DNA from 3 places in the Saccharopolyspora sp. 6M genome. Region 2 is predicted to be linked to each of the others. Evidence: riboswitches for the same ligand, from Rfam matches in the RefSeq annotation. Region 2 holds a riboswitch; each other region holds the start of a gene.
The links. A riboswitch is a leader RNA that binds a small molecule or an ion and turns the genes downstream of it on or off. The one in region 2 is predicted to bind glycine.

Region 1: another riboswitch for glycine. It lies ahead of gcvP (aminomethyl-transferring glycine dehydrogenase); the one in region 2 lies ahead of gcvT (glycine cleavage system aminomethyltransferase GcvT).
Region 3: another riboswitch for glycine. It lies ahead of gcvH (glycine cleavage system protein GcvH); the one in region 2 lies ahead of gcvT (glycine cleavage system aminomethyltransferase GcvT).

Annotation. Positions count from the first base shown of each region.
Region 1 is NZ_JAIUJZ010000057.1:6,274-12,309, forward strand. Features, by position in the region: gene garA (glycogen accumulation regulator GarA) at 1-133, shown strand, start outside; gene LCD31_RS09545 (bifunctional nuclease family protein) at 659-1,135, shown strand; gene LCD31_RS09550 (MerR family transcriptional regulator) at 1,442-2,062, shown strand; glycine riboswitch at 2,415-2,517, shown strand; gene gcvP (aminomethyl-transferring glycine dehydrogenase) at 2,682-5,579, shown strand; gene LCD31_RS09560 (HesB/YadR/YfhF-family protein) at 5,664-5,948, shown strand.
Region 2 is NZ_JAIUJZ010000144.1:11,275-17,310, forward strand. Features, by position in the region: gene LCD31_RS19195 (hypothetical protein) at 1-130, opposite strand, end outside; gene LCD31_RS19200 (acyl-CoA dehydrogenase family protein) at 233-1,411, opposite strand; gene LCD31_RS19205 (long-chain fatty acid--CoA ligase) at 1,457-3,046, opposite strand; gene LCD31_RS19210 (TetR/AcrR family transcriptional regulator) at 3,269-3,901, shown strand; glycine riboswitch at 4,004-4,132, shown strand; glycine riboswitch at 4,133-4,231, shown strand; gene gcvT (glycine cleavage system aminomethyltransferase GcvT) at 4,350-5,462, shown strand; partial or broken gene LCD31_RS19220 (serine hydroxymethyltransferase) at 5,554-6,036, shown strand, end outside.
Region 3 is NZ_JAIUJZ010000081.1:9,644-15,679, reverse strand. Features, by position in the region: gene LCD31_RS12850 (organic hydroperoxide resistance protein) at 1-367, opposite strand, end outside; gene LCD31_RS12845 (MarR family winged helix-turn-helix transcriptional regulator) at 369-887, opposite strand; gene LCD31_RS12840 (L-serine ammonia-lyase) at 1,222-2,574, opposite strand; gene gcvH (glycine cleavage system protein GcvH) at 2,599-2,973, opposite strand; glycine riboswitch at 3,116-3,210, opposite strand; gene ald (alanine dehydrogenase) at 3,414-4,529, shown strand; gene LCD31_RS12825 (hypothetical protein) at 4,888-5,382, shown strand; gene LCD31_RS12820 (ABC transporter ATP-binding protein) at 5,498-6,036, shown strand, end outside.

The sequences.
Region 1 (6,036 bases), on a different contig from region 2:
CGGCAGCCTCAACGGCACCTACGTCAACCGGGAACCGGTGGACACCTCGGTGCTGGCCAACGGCGACGAGGTGCAGATCGGGAAGTTCCGGTTGGTGTTCCTGACCGGTCCCATCGACGATCAGGGCCGCTGAGCCGGACGTTCCGCGGACAGAGCGCATCGGGGCGACGCCATCCGGCGCCGCCCCGATCGTTCTCGGCGGTGATCGTTGCGAGCGATCTTCGAGCCGGTGGTTCCCGCACTCCGGAACGGGTTCTGCGGGATGTGCTGCGGTGTATCGTGACGGGGGACATCGTTCGCGTCGCGAGCGGTCGGCGCCCTCCCGGGTGCCGGGCGCCCGGATCCGGGGCGGTCCGCGGCGGAAACGTCGCGGGAATCGCGTCCGGTGAGCACCTGCGGGTGCCGCGGAACCGGTGCGCAACGGCGTCAACGACCGCCCCGGCCCGGGGCGGACAACGGAAAGGCCCGGTACCGGCGACACCGTCGGTGCGAGGCCGGGAACGAGCCGGAAAAGCCGTCCACCGAGCGGAAAATCCGGGCGGGGACGACGGCCGGAGGTCGGCGTGTCCGCCGTATCGCGGGTAGCGTCAGAGGCGTCGGTGCGCGATCCTCGACCAAGGATGTCACGCTTCGGCGCGCTGGAGGAGGCGATGTGTCGATGAGCAGCGAAATGCGCGTCGTCGGCGTGCGAGTGGAACTACCAGCCAACCAGCCGATCCTGCTGCTGCGCGAGACCGAGGGCGAGCGGTACCTGCCGATCTGGATCGGATCGGTGGAGGCCACCGCGATCGCGCTGGAGCAGCAGGGGGTGCGACCCGCCAGACCCCTCACCCACGACCTGCTCAAGGACGTCATCGGCGCCCTCGGGCGGGACCTGGAGCAGGTGCGGATCACCGACCTGCAGGAGGGCACGTTCTTCGCCGAGCTCATCTTCGACGGGGACGTGCGGGTCTCGGCGCGGCCGAGCGACTCGGTGGCGCTGGCGTTGCGGATCGGGGTGCCGATCCACGCCGACGAATCGGTGCTGGACGAAGCCGGGTTGATCATCCCGGACGAGCAGGAGGACGAGGTCGAGAAGTTCCGGGAGTTCCTGGACTCGGTCTCGCCGGAGGACTTCCGCGGCGCGGACACCTGATCGCGGCGGGCGGGCGCACGACCCGCCCCGCCGCCCGCGTCGTCGTGAGGGGGCTCCTGGTGCAGCTCGCACCGGGAGTCCCTTTCGCATGTCGGGGCCCGCGCGGGTGCGGCTTCGGGTGCGGTGCGTGCGCGAAGGCGGGGCGTGCGTCACACCCGGGGTGGGCGGGCGTCCCCGCGCGTCGCGTTGACCCGCCCACCGGGCGGGCTTACCTTCGGAGTGCGCGAATCGCCCCGATGTGATTTTCCAGGTCGGGGAAGGTCAAACCCCCGGTTCCATGATCGTCCTCGCGCTCGGGTGGTGATCATGCGACGAGCCGGGTTCGGTGGTTCGCCGGCTTCGGCCGGGCGGAGGGAGGCAGGCGTGGTGGAGCGAGCACCTGGCGAGGATGCCGCCGCGGAGGGGTCGAAGCCGTTCCCGGAGACCGCGCTGCCGGACGAGCTCGTCGGCTACCGCGGCCCCGCGGCGTGCCAGATCGCCGGGATCACCTACCGGCAGCTGGACTACTGGGCGCGCACCAAGCTGGTCGGGCCGTCGATCCGCGGCGCCGCCGGTTCCGGGTCGCAGCGGCTGTACTCGTTCAAGGACATCCTGGTGCTCAAGGTCGTCAAGCGGCTGCTGGACACCGGGGTCTCGTTGCACAACATCCGGGTCGCGGTCGAGCACCTGCGCCACCGCGGGGTGGAGGACCTGGCCCGCATCACGCTGTTCAGCGACGGCACGACGGTCTACGAGTGCACCTCCGCCGAGGAGGTCGTGGACCTGCTGCAGGGTGGCCAGGGCGTGTTCGGCATCGCGGTCAGCGGTGCGATGCGCGAGATCACCGGCACCATCCACGAGTTCCCCGCCGAGCGCGCCGACGGTGCCGAGCCGGACGAGCCGGTCGCCGACGAGCTGTCGCGGCGCCGGGACCGCCGCATCGGCTGATCGCCGAGGCGCGCTAGGCCCGCCGTGGCCGCCGTGCCGTCCGGCGCGGGTCCGGCGGTCTTGCCGCCAGCAGGTGCGAGGGCCACCTATCGACCCGATCGGCCGCTCTCGCCGTGCGCGGGCCACCGTTCGGCCTGTTCTGGTCCCGCCCGTCGGGCGCAGGCGCCGATCGGTCTATCCGGTCCCGCTCGCCGTGCGCGGGCTGTCGGCGGATCCGGCCAGGCCGTCCTGGCGCCCGCGGCCGTCGGGTCACCGCCCGTCGATGTCACGCCCCGTGCCGCTGGGATGATCGGGCGGGATGAAGATCGCACCGTTCGGCCGTCACCGGATCGGGTAAGCTGCTGTGCATCGCCGACCCCGCGCGGGAGAGTTCGCCGTTGACCTGGTCAGCGGCGGCGCCGAAGGAGCAAACCCTCCCCGACAACCTCTCAGGCCTGCTGGACCGCACGGGCGAGATACCTCTGGAAAGCGGGACCACCGACGTGGTTCCCCGCCGACGGTGCAAGTCCGGTCCACGGACCGGGTGAAGCTCTCAGGCGTTCGCGTCGCGGACAGTGACAGAGGGGGAGAGCAGCACACGTGCTGCCGCCCTGTCCGTCGCGATGAATGAGGTGTGGCGATGACGACCGAAGACCGTATCCCGCTGGCCGCCCTGGAACACGGCACTCCGTTCGCCGACCGCCATGTCGGGCCGCTGCCCGCTGAGCTGGCCCGGATGCTCGACGTGATCGGCGTCGGCTCGCTGGAGGAGCTGGGGCAGTCGGCGGTGCCCGACGGCATCCGCGAGCGGGACCTGCAGCTGGCGTTGCCGGAACCGGCCACCGAAGCCGAGGCGCTCCAGCAGCTGCGCGACCTGGCCAGGCTGAACAGCCCGCACACCGAGATGATCGGCCTGGGCTACTACCCGACGATCACGCCGCCGGTGATCCGGCGCAACGTGCTGGAGAGCCCCGCCTGGTACACGGCGTACACGCCGTACCAGCCGGAGATCTCGCAGGGCAGGCTCGAAGCGCTGCTGAACTTCCAGACCATGGTGGCCGACCTGACCGGCGTGCCGGTCGCGAACTCGTCGATGCTCGACGAGGCCACCGCGGCGGCCGAGGGCATGACGCTGGTGCGCCGCGCGGGCCGGGCCAAGTCGCCGCGGTTCGTGGTGGACGCCGACGTGCTGCCGCAGACCCTCGCGGTGCTGCGCACGCGGGCGGAACCGCTGGGCATCGAGGTCGTGGTGGCGGACCTGTCCGCGGGCGCGTCGGCGCTGCCGGACGGCGAGTTCTTCGGGGCGCTGCTGGCCTACCCGGGTGCGTCCGGAGCGGTCCGCGACCACCAGGCGGTCATCGACGAGGTGCACGAGCGCGGCGGCATGGTGGTGGTCAGCGCCGACCTGCTCGCGCTGACGGTGCTGCGCGCTCCCGGTGAGCTGGGCGCGGACGTGGTGGTGGGCACGACGCAGCGCTTCGGCGTCCCGATGGGCTTCGGCGGCCCGCACGCCGGTTACATGGCGGTGCGCAAGGGCATCGAGCGGCAGCTGCCCGGCCGGCTGGTCGGGGTGAGCGTCGACGCGGACGGGAACCAGGCCTACCGGCTGGCGCTGCAGACCCGCGAGCAGCACATCCGCCGGGAGAAGGCCACCAGCAACATCTGCACCGCCCAGGTGCTGCTCGCCGTGGTGGCGGGCATGTACGGCGTGTACCACGGTCCCGCCGGGCTGCGGGCCATCGCGAAGCGGGCGCACCGGATGGCGGCGGTGCTGGCCGAGCGGCTGCGCCGCGGCGGGGTGCGCATCGTGCACGCCGAGTTCTTCGACACCCTCGTCGCCGAGGTCCCCGGCCGGGCCGCCGAGGTGGTCCGCGCCGCGCGGGACGGCGGCATCAACCTGCGCCACATCGACGACGACCACGTCGGCGTCAGCTGCGACGAGACCACCACCCGGGAAGCGCTGGTGCGGGTCGCGGAGGCGTTCGGCATCGCCGGGGGTTCGCTGGCCGGCATCGACGAGCTGGACGCCGAGACCGACGACGCGCTGCCGACCGCGCTGCTGCGCACCTCCGAGTACATGACGCACCCGGTGTTCCACGCGCACCGCTCGGAGACCTCGCTGCTGCGCTACCTGCGCAGCCTGTCCGATTCGGACGTGGCGCTGGACCGCAGCATGATCCCGCTGGGCTCCTGCACGATGAAGCTCAACGCGACCGCGGAGATGGAGCCGATCACCTGGCCGGAGTTCGCCGAGCTCCACCCGTTCGCGCCCGCCCAGGACGCCACCGGCCTGCTGGAGATCGTGCACGACCTGGAGCGCTGGCTGGCCGAGATCACCGGGTACCACTCGGTGAGCCTGCAGCCGAACGCGGGCAGCCAGGGCGAGTTCGCCGGGCTGCTGGCCATCCGCGCCTACCACCACAGCCGTGGTGCGGCGGCGCGGGACGTGTGCCTGATCCCGGCGAGCGCGCACGGCACCAACGCGGCCAGCGCCGTGATGGCCGGGCTGCGCGTGGTCGTGGTGCGCTGCGACGACCAGGGCAACATCGAGCTCGACCACCTGCGCGAAGTCGTCGACCAGCACCGCGACGACCTCGCCGCCATCATGATCACCTATCCGTCCACGCACGGCGTGTACGAGGACACCGTGGAACAGGTGTGCGGGCTGGTGCACGAGGCGGGCGGCCAGGTCTACGTGGACGGCGCGAACTTGAACGCGCTCATCGGCCTGGCGCGGATGGGCGAGTTCGGCTCCGACGTCTCGCACCTGAACCTGCACAAGACGTTCTGCATCCCGCACGGCGGTGGCGGTCCCGGCGTCGGCCCGATCGGGGTGCGCGAGCACCTGGCGCCGTTCCTGCCGAACCACCCGCTGCAGCCCGCCGCGGGGCCGGAGACCGGGGTCGGGCCGATCAGCGCCGCGCCGTGGGGCAGCGCCTCGATCCTGCCGATCTCCTGGGCCTACGTGCGGATGATGGGCTCCGACGGGCTGCGGCGGGCGACGCTGACGGCCGTCGCCGCGGCGAACTACGTGGCGCGGCGGCTCGACGAGCACTTCCCGGTGCTCTACACCGGCTCCGGCGGGTTCGTCGCCCACGAGTGCATCCTGGACCTGCGGCCGCTCACCAAGGCCTCCGGCGTCACCGTGGACGACGTGGCCAAACGGCTCGCCGACTACGGGCTGCACGCGCCGACGATGTCGTTCCCGGTGGCGGGCACGCTGATGGTGGAGCCGACCGAGAGCGAGAACCTCGCCGAGCTGGACCGGTTCTGCGACGCGATGATCGCCATCAAGGGCGAGATCGACAAGGTCGCCGGCGGCCACTGGCCGGCCGACGACAACCCGCTCGTGCACGCTCCGCACACGGCGGCCTCGCTGGCCGGGCCGTGGGAGCACCCCTACAGCCGGGCGGAGGCGGCTTACCCGATGGGCACCGGGGCGCCGAAGGTGTGGCCCGCGGTGCGCCGGATCGACGGGGCACGCGGGGACCGGAACCTGGTGTGCTCGTGCCCTCCGCTTTCGGCCTACGAGGGCTGACCGCGGCGCGGGGGTGAGCGGGAGCCGCCGCCGATGCACTACGGTGGGCGACTCCATCCGATCGCCTCCGAGAGGAGTGCAGCAATGCTCACGATCAGCGAGAGCGCAGCCGAGGTCATCAAGGTCGTGTTGGCCGGCGGTGACTCGCCCGAAGGATCGGGGCTGCGCATCGCCCCGGTCGCGGACGAGGCCGGGCAGGCCGAGTTGCAGGCGTCGATCGCCAGCGAGCCGCAGGGAGACGACCAGGTGTTGGAGGAATCCGGTGCCCGGGTCTTCCTCGAACCGCAGGCGGCGTCGCTGCTGGGCGACAAGGTGCTCGACGCCGAGCGCGACGACAACGGCGAGCTGAACCTGGCCGTCCGGGACTGAGCCGCAGCGACCCGCCGCGCGCGGGTCACCGAGCCGACGACAGCGCCGGCCGGGAGCGGGGGAGCGACCTTCCCCGGCCTGGTCGGCG
Region 2 (6,036 bases):
GGAAGCGGTTCTTCACCTGCTCGATCTTGGCCTTGTTCTTCGGGTCGCTCGCGTACCGCTTGGCCTGGTCGATCGCCTTCTTGCCCTGCGGGCTCTTGGCGAAGTCGGTCACCTTCTTGAACAACGACATAGCAGCTCCCAGTCGGGCCGGTCGATCACGCTGCACCCAGGTTACCGGCGAATCGGACATCCGATCGAGGGTGTGACCGGGCCGATCCGCCGCGTCGCCGGATCAGCCGAGCACCCCGCCGACCTGGGCGTGCCCCTTGAGCAGGTTGCGGGCGATGGTGCGGCGCTGGATCTCGTCGGTGCCCTCGAAGATGCGCAGCAGCCGGATGTCCCGGTACCAGCGCTCGATGGGCAGCTCGCGGGTGTAGCCCATGCCGCCGTGGATCTGCAGCATCCGGTCCACGATCTCGTTCGCCCTGGTGCCGCCGTAGAGCTTCGCGATGGACTGCGCGTGCCGGGAGTCGGCGCCCTGGTCGACCTGCCACGCGGCCTGCAGCACCAGCCAGCGCAGCGCCTCGATCTCCACCGCCGAGTCCGCGATCATCCACTGGATGGCCTGCCGGTCGGCGATGGGCGCCCCGAACGTCTGCCGGTTGCGGGCGTAGTCCATCGACATCTCCATCATCCGCTCGCAGCCGCCGAGGGCGCGGGCGGGCAACAGGTAGCGGCCGCGGCCGATCCACTGCATGGCCAGCTTGAAACCGCCGCCGACCTCGCCGAGCACGTTCTCCTCCGGCACCCGGACGCCGTCGAAGACCAGCGCGGCGGGCTGGCGGTCCCACTCGCCCATGATCTCGATGGGCTCCGACTTCCAGCCGGCGTCCCGGTCGGCGAGGAAGCAGGTGACGCCGCCGTCGGCGCCCTTCTCCTTGTCGGTGACGGCGAAGACCATGGTGAAGTCGGCATCGATGCCGCCGGTGATGAACGTCTTCTCCCCGTCGATCACCCACTCCGCGCCGTCCTTGCGGGCCGTGGTGCGGAGGTTCTTGGCGTCCGAACCCGCCCCCGGCTCGGTGATGGCGAAGCAGGACTTGCGCTCGCCCTCGATGGTGGGCACCAGGTAGCGCTGCTTCTGCTCCTCGTTGGCGTGGTAGAGGATGTTGTCCGCGTAGCCGCCGAAGCTGAACGGCACGAAGGTGCGGCCCAGCTCGATCTCGATCAGCGCGGTGAGCACGGCGGAGAGATTCATCCCGCCGTACTCCTCGGGGGTCTGCACGCCCCAGAACCCGGCGTCGCGCGCCTTCTTGCGCAGTTCGGCCAGCTCCTCGCGGGTGAGGCCGCGTTCGTGGTCGCGCTCGCGGCGCAGCACCTCCGGCTCCAGCGGCACCAGCTCGCGCTGCACGAACGTGCGCACCCAGTCGCGGATGTCGCGTTCGGTCTCGGACAGGGAGAAGTCGACCATCGGTGGCGGGTCCTTTCGGCGAGGCCGGTGTGGCGAGGTCGGGGGTCAGGAGGATTCGGCGATGCGGCTGCGCAGTTCCCGCTTGAGCACCTTGTGGCTGGGACCCAGCGGCAGCTCGTCGACGAACACGACGCGGCGCGGGTACTTGTGGTGCGCGGTCTGCTCCGCGGCCCAGGCGATGATGGCCTTGCCCAGCGCCTCGTCCGGGTCCTCACCGCGTTCGGGCACCACGACCGCGCACACCTCCTCGCCACGCCCCGGGTCGGGCAGGCCGATCACCGCGCACTGCGCGACGGCGGGGTGCCGGATCAGCAGCTCCTCCACCTCGCGCGGGTAGATGTTGTAGCCGTTGCGGATGATCAGATCCTTCTTGCGGTCCACGATGGACAGGTAGCCCTCGGCGTCCTTGACGCCCATGTCACCGGTGCGGAACCAGCCGTCGACGAGCGCCGCCGAGGTGGCCTCCGGGTCGTCCAGGTACCCGGCGAACACGTTGTGGCCGCGGACCACGACCTCGCCGGTCTCCCCGGCGGGCAGCAGTTCGATCCGGTCCTCCACGGACGGTTCGGCGATCTCGACGTCGATGCCCCACAGCGCGTGCCCGACGGTGCCTGCGCGCGGCCCGAACGCGGGCTGGTTCACGGTGGCCGTCGGCGAGGTCTCGGACAGCCCGTAGCCCTCGTGGATCGGGGCGCCGAAGCGCCGCTGGAACCGCTCCAGCACCGCCACCGGCAGCGCCGCGCCACCGGACACGCACATCCGCAGCGAGGACAGGTCGTCGTCGTCCCCGGCGGCCTCCAGCATCCGGATGTACATGGTGGGCACGCCGTTGAGCTGGGTGATGCGGTGGTCCCGGATGAGCCGCAGCGCCTCGGCCGGGTCGAACTTGGGTTGCAGCACCAGCGTCGCGCCCGCCCGGAACGTGGTGTTCAGCGAGACGGTCTGCCCGAAGACGTGGAACAGCGGCAGGCAGCCGAGGATCAGGTCCTCGCGGCGGGTGTCGTTGGCGTCGAAGGCGTTCACCGTCGCGTTGAGCACCAGGTTCAGGTGGGTGAGCACCGCGCCCTTCGGCCGGCCGGTGGTGCCGCTGGTGTAGAAGATCACCGCGGGGTCGTCGGGCGCGCGGGTGGCGAAGGAGCGGACCGGTTCGGCCGCGGCCGCCGCCTCGCTCAACGAGTCCGGGGTCTCCGGGCCGGGCACCGACGGGCCGATCGAGACCAGCGGGATGCCGGCGCGGCGCGCCGATTCGGCGGCGAGCGCCAGCTGGCTCGTGTGCCCGACGACGAGCTTCGCGCCGGAGTTGCGCAGCAGGTACGCCGCCTCGTCCGGGACCAGCAGCAGCGGAACCGGCACCACGACCGCGCCCGCGGTGAGCACCGCGTAGTAGGCGCGCACGAAATCGATCACGTTGGGCGCCACGATCGCGACCCGGTCGCCCGGCTCGATCCCGCGAGCGCGCAGCGCGGCCGCGTGCGCCCGGACCTGCTCCCACAGCTCGCCGTAGGTCACCCGCTGCTCGCCCTCGACGACCGCGGGGTGCGCCGGGCGCAGCCGCGCCGGCTCGGCGAGGACCGAGGCGAGCGACAGCGTGGTGTGCGGCTCGACCCGCTCCGGGGACTCGTCGTCGTTGACCATCGTCCACCTCCGTGAGGATGTCGCCGGTGCGGGCGGCACGGTCGTCCGCCGTTGGACACCTGACGACTAACGTCGTTAGTTTTGGACTCTAGGACCACCCCGCGCACCGCGGCAAGAGCCGCGCACCGGACACTGATCGACACGATCCGCAGCGGACGCGGACGGGCACGGCGCCCACCGAGGGGGCGCCGACCGGCAGCGGGCGGCAGGCAGGAGCGCGGCATGGGCAGACCCAAGAGCCCCCAGCTCACCCGCGAACGCATCCGCGAACACGCGCTGGCGATCATCGACGGCCAAGGCCTCGAAGCGCTGTCCATGCGCAGGCTCGCCGACTCCCTCGGCGTCCGCGCCGCCTCGCTCTACAACCACGTGGCCACCAAGGAAGCGCTGCTGCACGACGTCGCCGACGGCGTGATGGGCACCGTCGACACCAGCGGGTTCGACATCGACTGGCCCACCGGCCTCACCCGCTGGGCCCGCTCCTACCGGGCCGCGCTCGCCGCCCACCCCAACCTGGTGCCGTTCATGGCGTCCGGACCGGCCCGCCGGGAGACCTCGCTGCGCCGCGCCGACGCCGTGCACGGCGGGCTGACCAGCGCGGGCTGGCCGCAGCGGTACGCCACGATGATCGGCGCCTCCACCAAGTTCCTGGTGCTCGGTGCGGCGATGGGCTCGTTCGCGGGCGGGTTCGTCGACGACGCCGAGGTCTACGACGAGCGGTTCCCGCACCTGCACGGCGCCCACCTGCTGCGCGAGCACGCCGCCGAGATCGACGACGACAGCTTCGAACTGGCGCTGCGGGCGCTGGTCGACGGCCTCCGCGCCCAGCACGCCCGGCTGTTCCCGCAGCGCTGAACTCCGCGCGCGGCGACGGGATCACGCTCACGTTCGGTTGACTGCGCTGTGTGATCTCCGTAGCGTTCCGGAGCACAACACAACACCGGACTACAACGCCGACGACGTCGTGCGGGAGAGTCTGCGCCCCGCCAGGAGCCCCTGGTCCGTGCAGGATGCGATTCCTGGGTGCAGCGCCGAAGGAGCAATCCTCCCCACCAAACTCTCAGGCCCCGCTACCGCGCGACAGCAGGCGATCACGGAGAAAAGCAGGGACCCGTGTCCCTCGCCCACGGTGCAAGCCGCCCTCGTGCGCGGTGAAACTCTCAGGCCAATGACTCCGGGGAGACCGGCAGCGCACGCCCGCGCCCATCGCCGTCGGAGGACCCCGGATATGGTTTCTGCTGGAAGTGGCCGCAACCGGTCCCCCTCGGACGTGATCGGTGCCCACCAGGAGGAGTTCCGCACCATGACGTCGTCGCCCCCCGCTCCGCGACGGACACCGCTGCACGAGGTCCACGAGTCCCTCGGCGCGCACTTCACCGACTTCGCGGGCTGGCGGATGCCGGTCCGCTACTCGGGGGACACCGCCGAGCACCAGGCGGTGCGGACCGCGGCCGGGTTGTTCGACCTCTCGCACATGGGCGAGATCGAGATCAGCGGCCCGGAGGCGGCCGCGGCGCTGGACCACGCGCTCGTCGCGAACGCGTCCGCGATCACGGTGGGTCGCGCCCGCTACACCATGCTGTGCAACACCGAGGGCGGCGTGCTCGACGACCTCATCGTCTACCGGCTGGACGAGCAGCGGTTCCTGGTGGTCGCCAACGCGGCCAACGCGGCCGTGGTCTCCGCCGAGCTCGCCGAGCGCATCGCCGGGTTCGACGCCGCGCACCGCGACGTCTCCGACGAGTACGCGCTGATCGCCGTGCAGGGACCGGAGTCGGTGTCGATCTTGGCGCCGCTGACCGGCACCGACCTGTCCACCGTGAAGTACTACGCCGGGTATCCCAGCGAGGTCGCCGGGAAGCAGGTGCTGCTGGCGCGCACGGGCTACACCGGCGAGGACGGCTTCGAGCTGTTCACCTCCCCCGCGGACGCGCCCGCGGTGTGGCGCGCGCTGACCGACTCCGGCGCCGAGCGCGGACTGGTCCCGGCGGGGCTGTCCTGCCGCGACACGCTGCGGCTGGAGGCGGGCATGCCGCTGTACGGCAACGAGCTGTCCGCCTCGCTCACCCCGTTCCACGCGAACCTGGGGCGCGTGGTGAAGCTGGACAAGCCCGGTGACTTCATCGGCAAGGCCGCGCTGGCGCAGGTCGCGGCGGCTCCGACGGAGCGCACCCTGGTGGGGCTGCGCACCGACGCGCGCCGCGCGCCCCGGCACGGCTACCCGGTGCTCGCCGACGGCGCCGAGATCGGCGAGATCACCAGCGGCGCCCCGTCCCCGACGCTCGGTCACCCGATCGCGATGGCCTACGTGGACCGCGCGCACAGCGCGCCCGGTACCGCGGTGCAGGTCGACATCCGCGGCAAGTCCATCGACGCCGAAGTCGTGGAACTGCCGTTCTACCGCCGCAAGGCCTGACACACGCCCGCAACGGGCTCTCGAAACCTTGACCGGACCGCGCCGGACCCGTCCGGCGCAGCCCAGATCGAACACCAGGAGGCAATTGCTCATGTCGACACCGGACCTGTTCAACGACCGGCTTGCGGTGGTGGATCCGGAGGTGGCCGCTGCTGTGGGGGCGGAGCTGGGTCGTCAGCAGAACACGTTGGAGATGATCGCGTCGGAGAACTTCGCGCCGCAGGCGGTGTTGCAGGCGCAGGGTTCGGTGTTGACGAACAAGTACGCCGAGGGCTACCCGGGCCGCCGTTATTACGGTGGTTGTGAGCATGTGGACGTGGTCGAGCAGTTGGCGATCGATCGGGTGAAGGCGTTGTTCGGGGCGTCGTTCGCGAACGTGCAGCCGCATTCGGGTGCGCAGGCCAACGCCGCGGCGATGCACGCCTTGTTGTCGCCGGGTGACACGATCATGGGCTTGGACCTGGCCCATGGTGGTCATTTGACGCACGGGATGCGCATCAACTTCTCCGGCAAGCTCTACACCGTGGTGCCGTACCACGTGCGCGAGGACGATCACCGGGTCGACATGGACGAG
Region 3 (6,036 bases), on a different contig from region 2:
GGCACACCGAGTCGGCCTGCTCGGTGAGCTGCCGGGCCTGCTCCTGGTCGACGCCGGGGAGGCTGACCGACAGCGTGACCTCGAGCGCGTACCCGCCCGCGCCGTTGCTGCCGATGCCGACCTGGGCGGTCACCGAGGAGTCGGCGATGTTCGCCTTCGCCTTGCGGGCGACCAGCTGCAGCGCGCTGTGGAAGCAGGCTGCGTAACCGGCGGCGAACAGCTGCTCCGGGTTCGTGGAGTCGCCACCGGGTCCGCCCATCTCGCGCGGGACCGCCAGGTCGAGGTCGAGCACTCCGTCGGAGGAGCGGGTGCGGCCGCCGCGCCCTTCGCCGGTCGCGGTCGCTTCGGCGGTGTACAACGCTGCCATCTCAGTCTCCTTGTGTCGTGGTCCCGCGCAGGAGTTCGTCGGTGATGGGGACGCCGTCGGCGACGGCGGCCCTGGCCCGGTGCGCGGCCTGGTCCACGTTGGCGGTGAGCCGGTGCAGCGTGGAGCGCAGCGCCAGCACCTCCTCGAGTTCCATGCCGCTGGCGGCGAGCACCCGGTTCGGGATCTGCTCGGCGTGCTGCCGCAGCTCCCGCCCCCGCTCGGTCAGTCCGATCTCGACGGACCGCTCGTCGCGGGTGCTGCGCCGCCGGTCCACCAGTCCGCTCGCTTCGAGCCGTTTCAGCAGCGGCGACAGCGTCCCGGAGTCCAGCTTGAGCATCGCCCCGAGGTCCTTGACCGCCAGCGAGTCGTGTTCCCAGAGCACCAGCATCACCAGGTATTGCGGGTAGGTCAGTCCCAGCTCGTCGAGGAACGGCCGGTACAGGTTGGTGAAGGAGCGCGACGCGCTGTAGAGCGCGAAGCACACCTGCTGGTCCAGCGACAGCGCCGAGTCCGCGCTCATCCCCGCCTCCTGCACGTGGCCGACATTAGCCCTAATTCAAGTTGCGCGCAACTGAGTTGTGCGCATCCTAAATTCTGCAAGGGAACCTCCCCGTCATCCGGAACCACCACCGCGCGGCCCGCCGGAACACCACCGCCGCACTCCACCACACCGGCCACCACGGCTCCGGACGAGGCCGAGCGTGACAGGAAGGTTCCCCTCATCGCACCGGTGACAGGAAGGTTCCCCCGCTCGCATCGACCCACGCCGGTGGTCCACGCCTGCGACGTGACAGGAAGGTTCCCCTGCTCCCACCGCCCCGCGCGGTTTCGAGCGCCGGGCGGGCGAAGCGCTCTCAGCACTCGATGACGTTCACCGCGAGCCCCCCGCGAGCGGTCTCCTTGTACTTGACCTTCATGTCGCGCCCGGTCTCCCGCATCGTCTTGATCACCTTGTCGAGCGACACGAAGTGGCTGCCGTCGCCGCGCAGCGCCATCCGCGTCGCCGTGACGGCCTTGACCGCGGCGACGGCGTTGCGCTCGATGCACGGGATCTGCACCAGCCCGCCGATGGGGTCGCAGGTGAGGCCGAGGTTGTGCTCCATCGCGATCTCGGCGGCGTTCTCCACCTGCCACGGCGTCGCGCCCATCGCCTCGGCGAGCCCGGCGGCCGCCATCGAGCAGGCCGAACCGACTTCGCCCTGGCAGCCGACCTCGGCACCGGAGATCGACGCGTTCTCCTTGAACAGCACCCCGATGGCACCGGCGGCGAGCAGGAACCGGATGACGCCCTGCTCGTTCGCCCCCGGCACGAAGCGCACGTAGTAGTGCAGCACCGCGGGAACGATGCCGGCGGCACCGTTGGTGGGCGCGGTGACGACCCGTCCGCCTGCCGCGTTCTCCTCGTTGACCGCGAGCGCGAACAGGGTGAGCCATTCCATGGCGTCGTCCTGCTCGCCGAGGTTCGCCCGCAGCGCGGCGGCGCGCCGCTTCACCCGCAGCCCGCCGGGAAGTTCCCCGTCGTTGCGGCACCCGTTGTCGACGCACTCCTGCATCACGGACCAGATGTGCAGCAGCCGGGCGCGGACGTCCTCGGCGGAGCGCCAGGACAGCTCGTTGTCGAACATGACGTCGCTGATCCGGGAGCCGGATTCGGCGACCCGGGCGAGCAGTTCGTCGCCGGTGCGGAACGGGTGGCGCACCGGCGTCTCGTCCGGCTTGATCCGGTCGGTGCCGGCGGCCTCGTCGTCGACGACGAATCCGCCGCCGACGGAGTAGTACACCGCGGACCGCAGTTCCCCACCTGCGCCGAACGCCGCGAACCGCATCCCGTTGGGGTGCAGCGGCAGCGACCTGCGCCGGTGCATCACCAGGTCGCGGTCCACCGAGAACCGGATGTCGCGCTCCCCCGCCAGCAACAACCTGCCGTCGGCGCGGATCGTCTCCACCCGTTGTGCGACGGCGGCCGGGTCGACCGTCTCCGGGTCGTGCCCTTCCAGGCCGAGCAGCACCGCCTTGGGGCTGCCGTGGCCGTGCCCCGTCGCGCCGAGCGAACCGAACAGCTCGGCCTTCACCTTGTCGACCTGACCGAGCAGACCGTCGTCCTGCAGCCGCGCGGTGAACATCCGCGCCGCCCGCATCGGGCCGACGGTGTGCGAACTCGACGGGCCGATGCCCACCGAGAAGAGGTCGAAGACGCTGATCGTCACAGCTCCGCCCCCCTCAGCCCCGGCCTACTCACCACCGGTGAACTGGGCGTACTCCTGGGCCGTGAGCACAGCACCGGTCTGCTCGGCACGCACTTCGAGCAGCCAGCCCTCGCCGAACGGATCAGAGCCGATCACCGCGGGGTCGTCGGCGGCGGCCGCGTTGACGGCGACGACCTCGCCGGTCACGGGCGCGAACAGGTCGCTGACGGACTTGGTCGATTCCAGCTCACCGCAGGAGGCGCCGGATTCGATCCGCTCGCCCACCTCGGGCAGCTGCACGTAGACGATGTCGCCGAGCGCTTGGGCCGCGTACGGGGTGATGCCGATGCGCACCAGGTCGCCGCGGTCCTCGATCCACTCGTGCTCTTCGGTGTAGCGCAGCCGTTCGGGCAGGGACATGGAGGCTCCTCACCATCGCGGGCACGGGTGTGCCCTGGGTTCGCGGGCCTCCCCCTCTGTTTCGGGACCTGAGAGCTTCGCCGCGGTGGTTCGCGGCTTGCACCGTGGGTGCGGCGCCGGGGCGCGCGCTTTCCAGAGTGGCCTCGCCCGAGCGGTCATGGGTGCCTGAGAGTTTTGCGGGGAGGGTTTGCTCCTTCGGCGCCCTGCGTTGCGCAGGGTCTCTCCCGCTCGGGTTCTGCGGCGCTGTGCGGTTGTGGTCGTGCCCGGCAACGATAAACGGACGTGGGCGGGTGTCAACGCCCAGCCGCCCGGATCACAGCGAGGAAGGGAACCTTCCTGTCACCGGTGACAGGAAGGTTCCCTTCCTCGCGGCGGGGTGCGGGCGCCGGGCGGATGATGCTGGGGTCGGTGTTCGGTCGTGGGGTCGGGAGGCGGACCGGGTGAAGGTCGCAGTGCCGCGTGAGGTGAAGAACCACGAGTACCGGGTGGCGGGGGCCCCGGCAGGGGTGCACGAGCTGGCCGCGCGGGGGCACGCGGTGTTCGTGGAGGCCGGCGCCGGGCTCGGTTCGTCGATACCCGACGAGGACTACGCGGCGGCGGGCGCGACGATCGTGCCGTCCGCGGCGGACGCGTGGGCCGAGGGCGAGCTGGTGCTGAAGGTGAAGGAGCCGGTGGCCGAGGAGTTCCCGCGGCTGCGGGCGGGCCAGGTGCTGTTCACCTACCTGCACTTGGCGGCGTCGGCGGAGTTGACGGACGAGTTGCTGCGCGCCGAGGTGACGGCTCTCGCCTACGAGACGGTGCAGACGGCGCGCGGCGGGTTGCCGCTGCTGGCGCCGATGAGCGAGGTCGCGGGCAGGCTCGCCCCGCAGGTCGGCGCGCAGGCGCTGCTGACCCCGCAGGGTGGTCGCGGTGTGCTGCCGGGCGGCGTGCCCGGAGTACCGCCTGCGCGGGTGGTGGTGATCGGCGGCGGGGTGGCCGGGTTGAACGCGGCGCGGGTGGCGTCGGGCATGGGCGCCCAGGTGCAGGTGCTGGACACCGACGTGGACCGGCTGCGGGAGATCGACGCGGCGCATGGGGGCGCGATCCGCACGGTGACGTCGAACGCGTACGCGGTGGAGTCGGCGGTGCGGGCGGCGGACCTGGTGATCGGCGCGGTGCTGGTGCCGGGTGCGAAGACGCCGAAGCTGGTGTCGAACGAGCTGGTGGCGCGGTCAAAGCCGGGCAGCGTGCTGGTGGACGTGGCGATCGACCAGGGCGGGTGCTTCGAGGATTCGCGGCCGACGACGCACGAGGATCCGACGTTCCGGGTGCACGGTTCGGTGTTCTACTGCGTGGCGAACATGCCGGGCGCGGTGCCGAACACCTCGACGTACGCGTTGACGAACGTGACGTTGCCGTACGTGCTGCGGATCGCCGATCAGGGCTGGCGGGCGGCGTGCCGGGCGGATGCGGCGCTGGCCAGGGGCTTGAACGCGCACGGCGGGCTGCTGGTGAGCGAGGCGGTGGCGCTGGCGCACGGGCTGCCGAGCACGGCCCCGGACGCGGTGCTGGTCTGAGCGGATCCGCAACCGCGAGACCATCCGAGACCACTGCGCGGCGAGACCGGCGAGTTTCACTCGCGGAGGTGAGAAGACCCCGGAAGGGGTTAGAGGGCGGCCCGCTCAACCGGCCTGGGGGTCACCGGGAGCAGGCCGCCAGGTCCCAGTGTAGGACACGAACGCTTGATTTCCGACGTGCGCAGCGTGACGAACGCCCGGTTCCCCGCCACAACCGGAAGTCCACTCGACCGAGTGAGTTCGGTGCAGTCGGCCGGGTGAGCTGCCGATGGGAGTGCGCCAAGCCGCGGCGATCTGCGGCGGTGCTCGTCGCGGGCGCCACCGGGGCCCGCGTTCTCCGCCCCGATCAGCGCGCGCGATGACCGTACGACGCGGGGAGTGGCACGTGGACGACGCGAAGATGCGGGAGGCCGTCCTGGACCGGCTGGCCCGGCTGGAGCGGGTGGCCATCGAAGGCGGCACCGAGGAGCTGTTACCGGTCGCCAGGTCAGAGCTGCACCGCCTCACCAGCGGGCTCCGGGCCCTGCTGGAGGCCCACCACCCGGATGCCGACGGCCGCTGCCCCGCCTGCTCCGGCGCGGTGCGCAGCCGCAGCTGGCCGTGCGAGTCGTGGCTGATGGTGCACCGCGGCCTCATCGGCGACCGCACCGCGCCCGCCGCCCCGACCGGCCGCCACGGCCCGGCGGACGAGCCCGACCCGGACGCCGAGGGGCGGCAGCCCACCGGCCGCTGGCCGAGCAGCGCGCCGGTCCGCCACCACCGCTCCCCCCGCCCCGAGGACGGCCGGCCCACCGCAGCGCGCCGGCCCGGGCCGGAACGGCCCATCGCCTGGCCGCAGCACGGGACCGGTTGATTTCCGAACTCCTCCCTGTCGGCGCGGGCCGGTCAGGCAGGATGGGACCGGCCCCGCGCCCGAGCGTGATCGTCCGCGTCCCGCGCTCGCGAGCACCCGGCGGGGCCGAGCGACGATGGAGGAGCGTGTGCACGACGGCAGCGGCCGGATCCTGGTGCAGAACCTGAGCAAGAACTTCGGGCCGGTCAGCGCGGTCCGCGACCTCAGCTTCGCCGTTCACCCCGGTGTGGTGACCGGGTTCCTCGGCCCGAACGGATCCGGCAAGACGACGACGCTGCGCATGGTGCTGGGGCTGGTGAACCCGACGTCGGGAACCGCCACCGTCAACGGGGTGCCCTTCGCGCAGCTGCGCAACCCCGCCACCGTGGTCGGGGCGGTGCTGGAGGCGCAGAGCTTCCACCCGTCCCGCACGGCGCGCAACCACCTGCGCTGCTATTCGGCGGCGATGAACGTGCCCGACCAGCAGGTCGACCACGCCTTGGACCTCGTCGGGCTGACCGGCGCCGCGAACCGGGCCGCGGGCGGGTTCTCGCTGGGCATGCGGCAACGGCTGGCGCTGGCCACGGCGCTGCTCGGCGATCCGCAGGTGCTGATCTTGGACGAACCCGCCAACGGGCTCGACCCGGAGGGCATCGCGTGGCTGCGCGGCTTCCT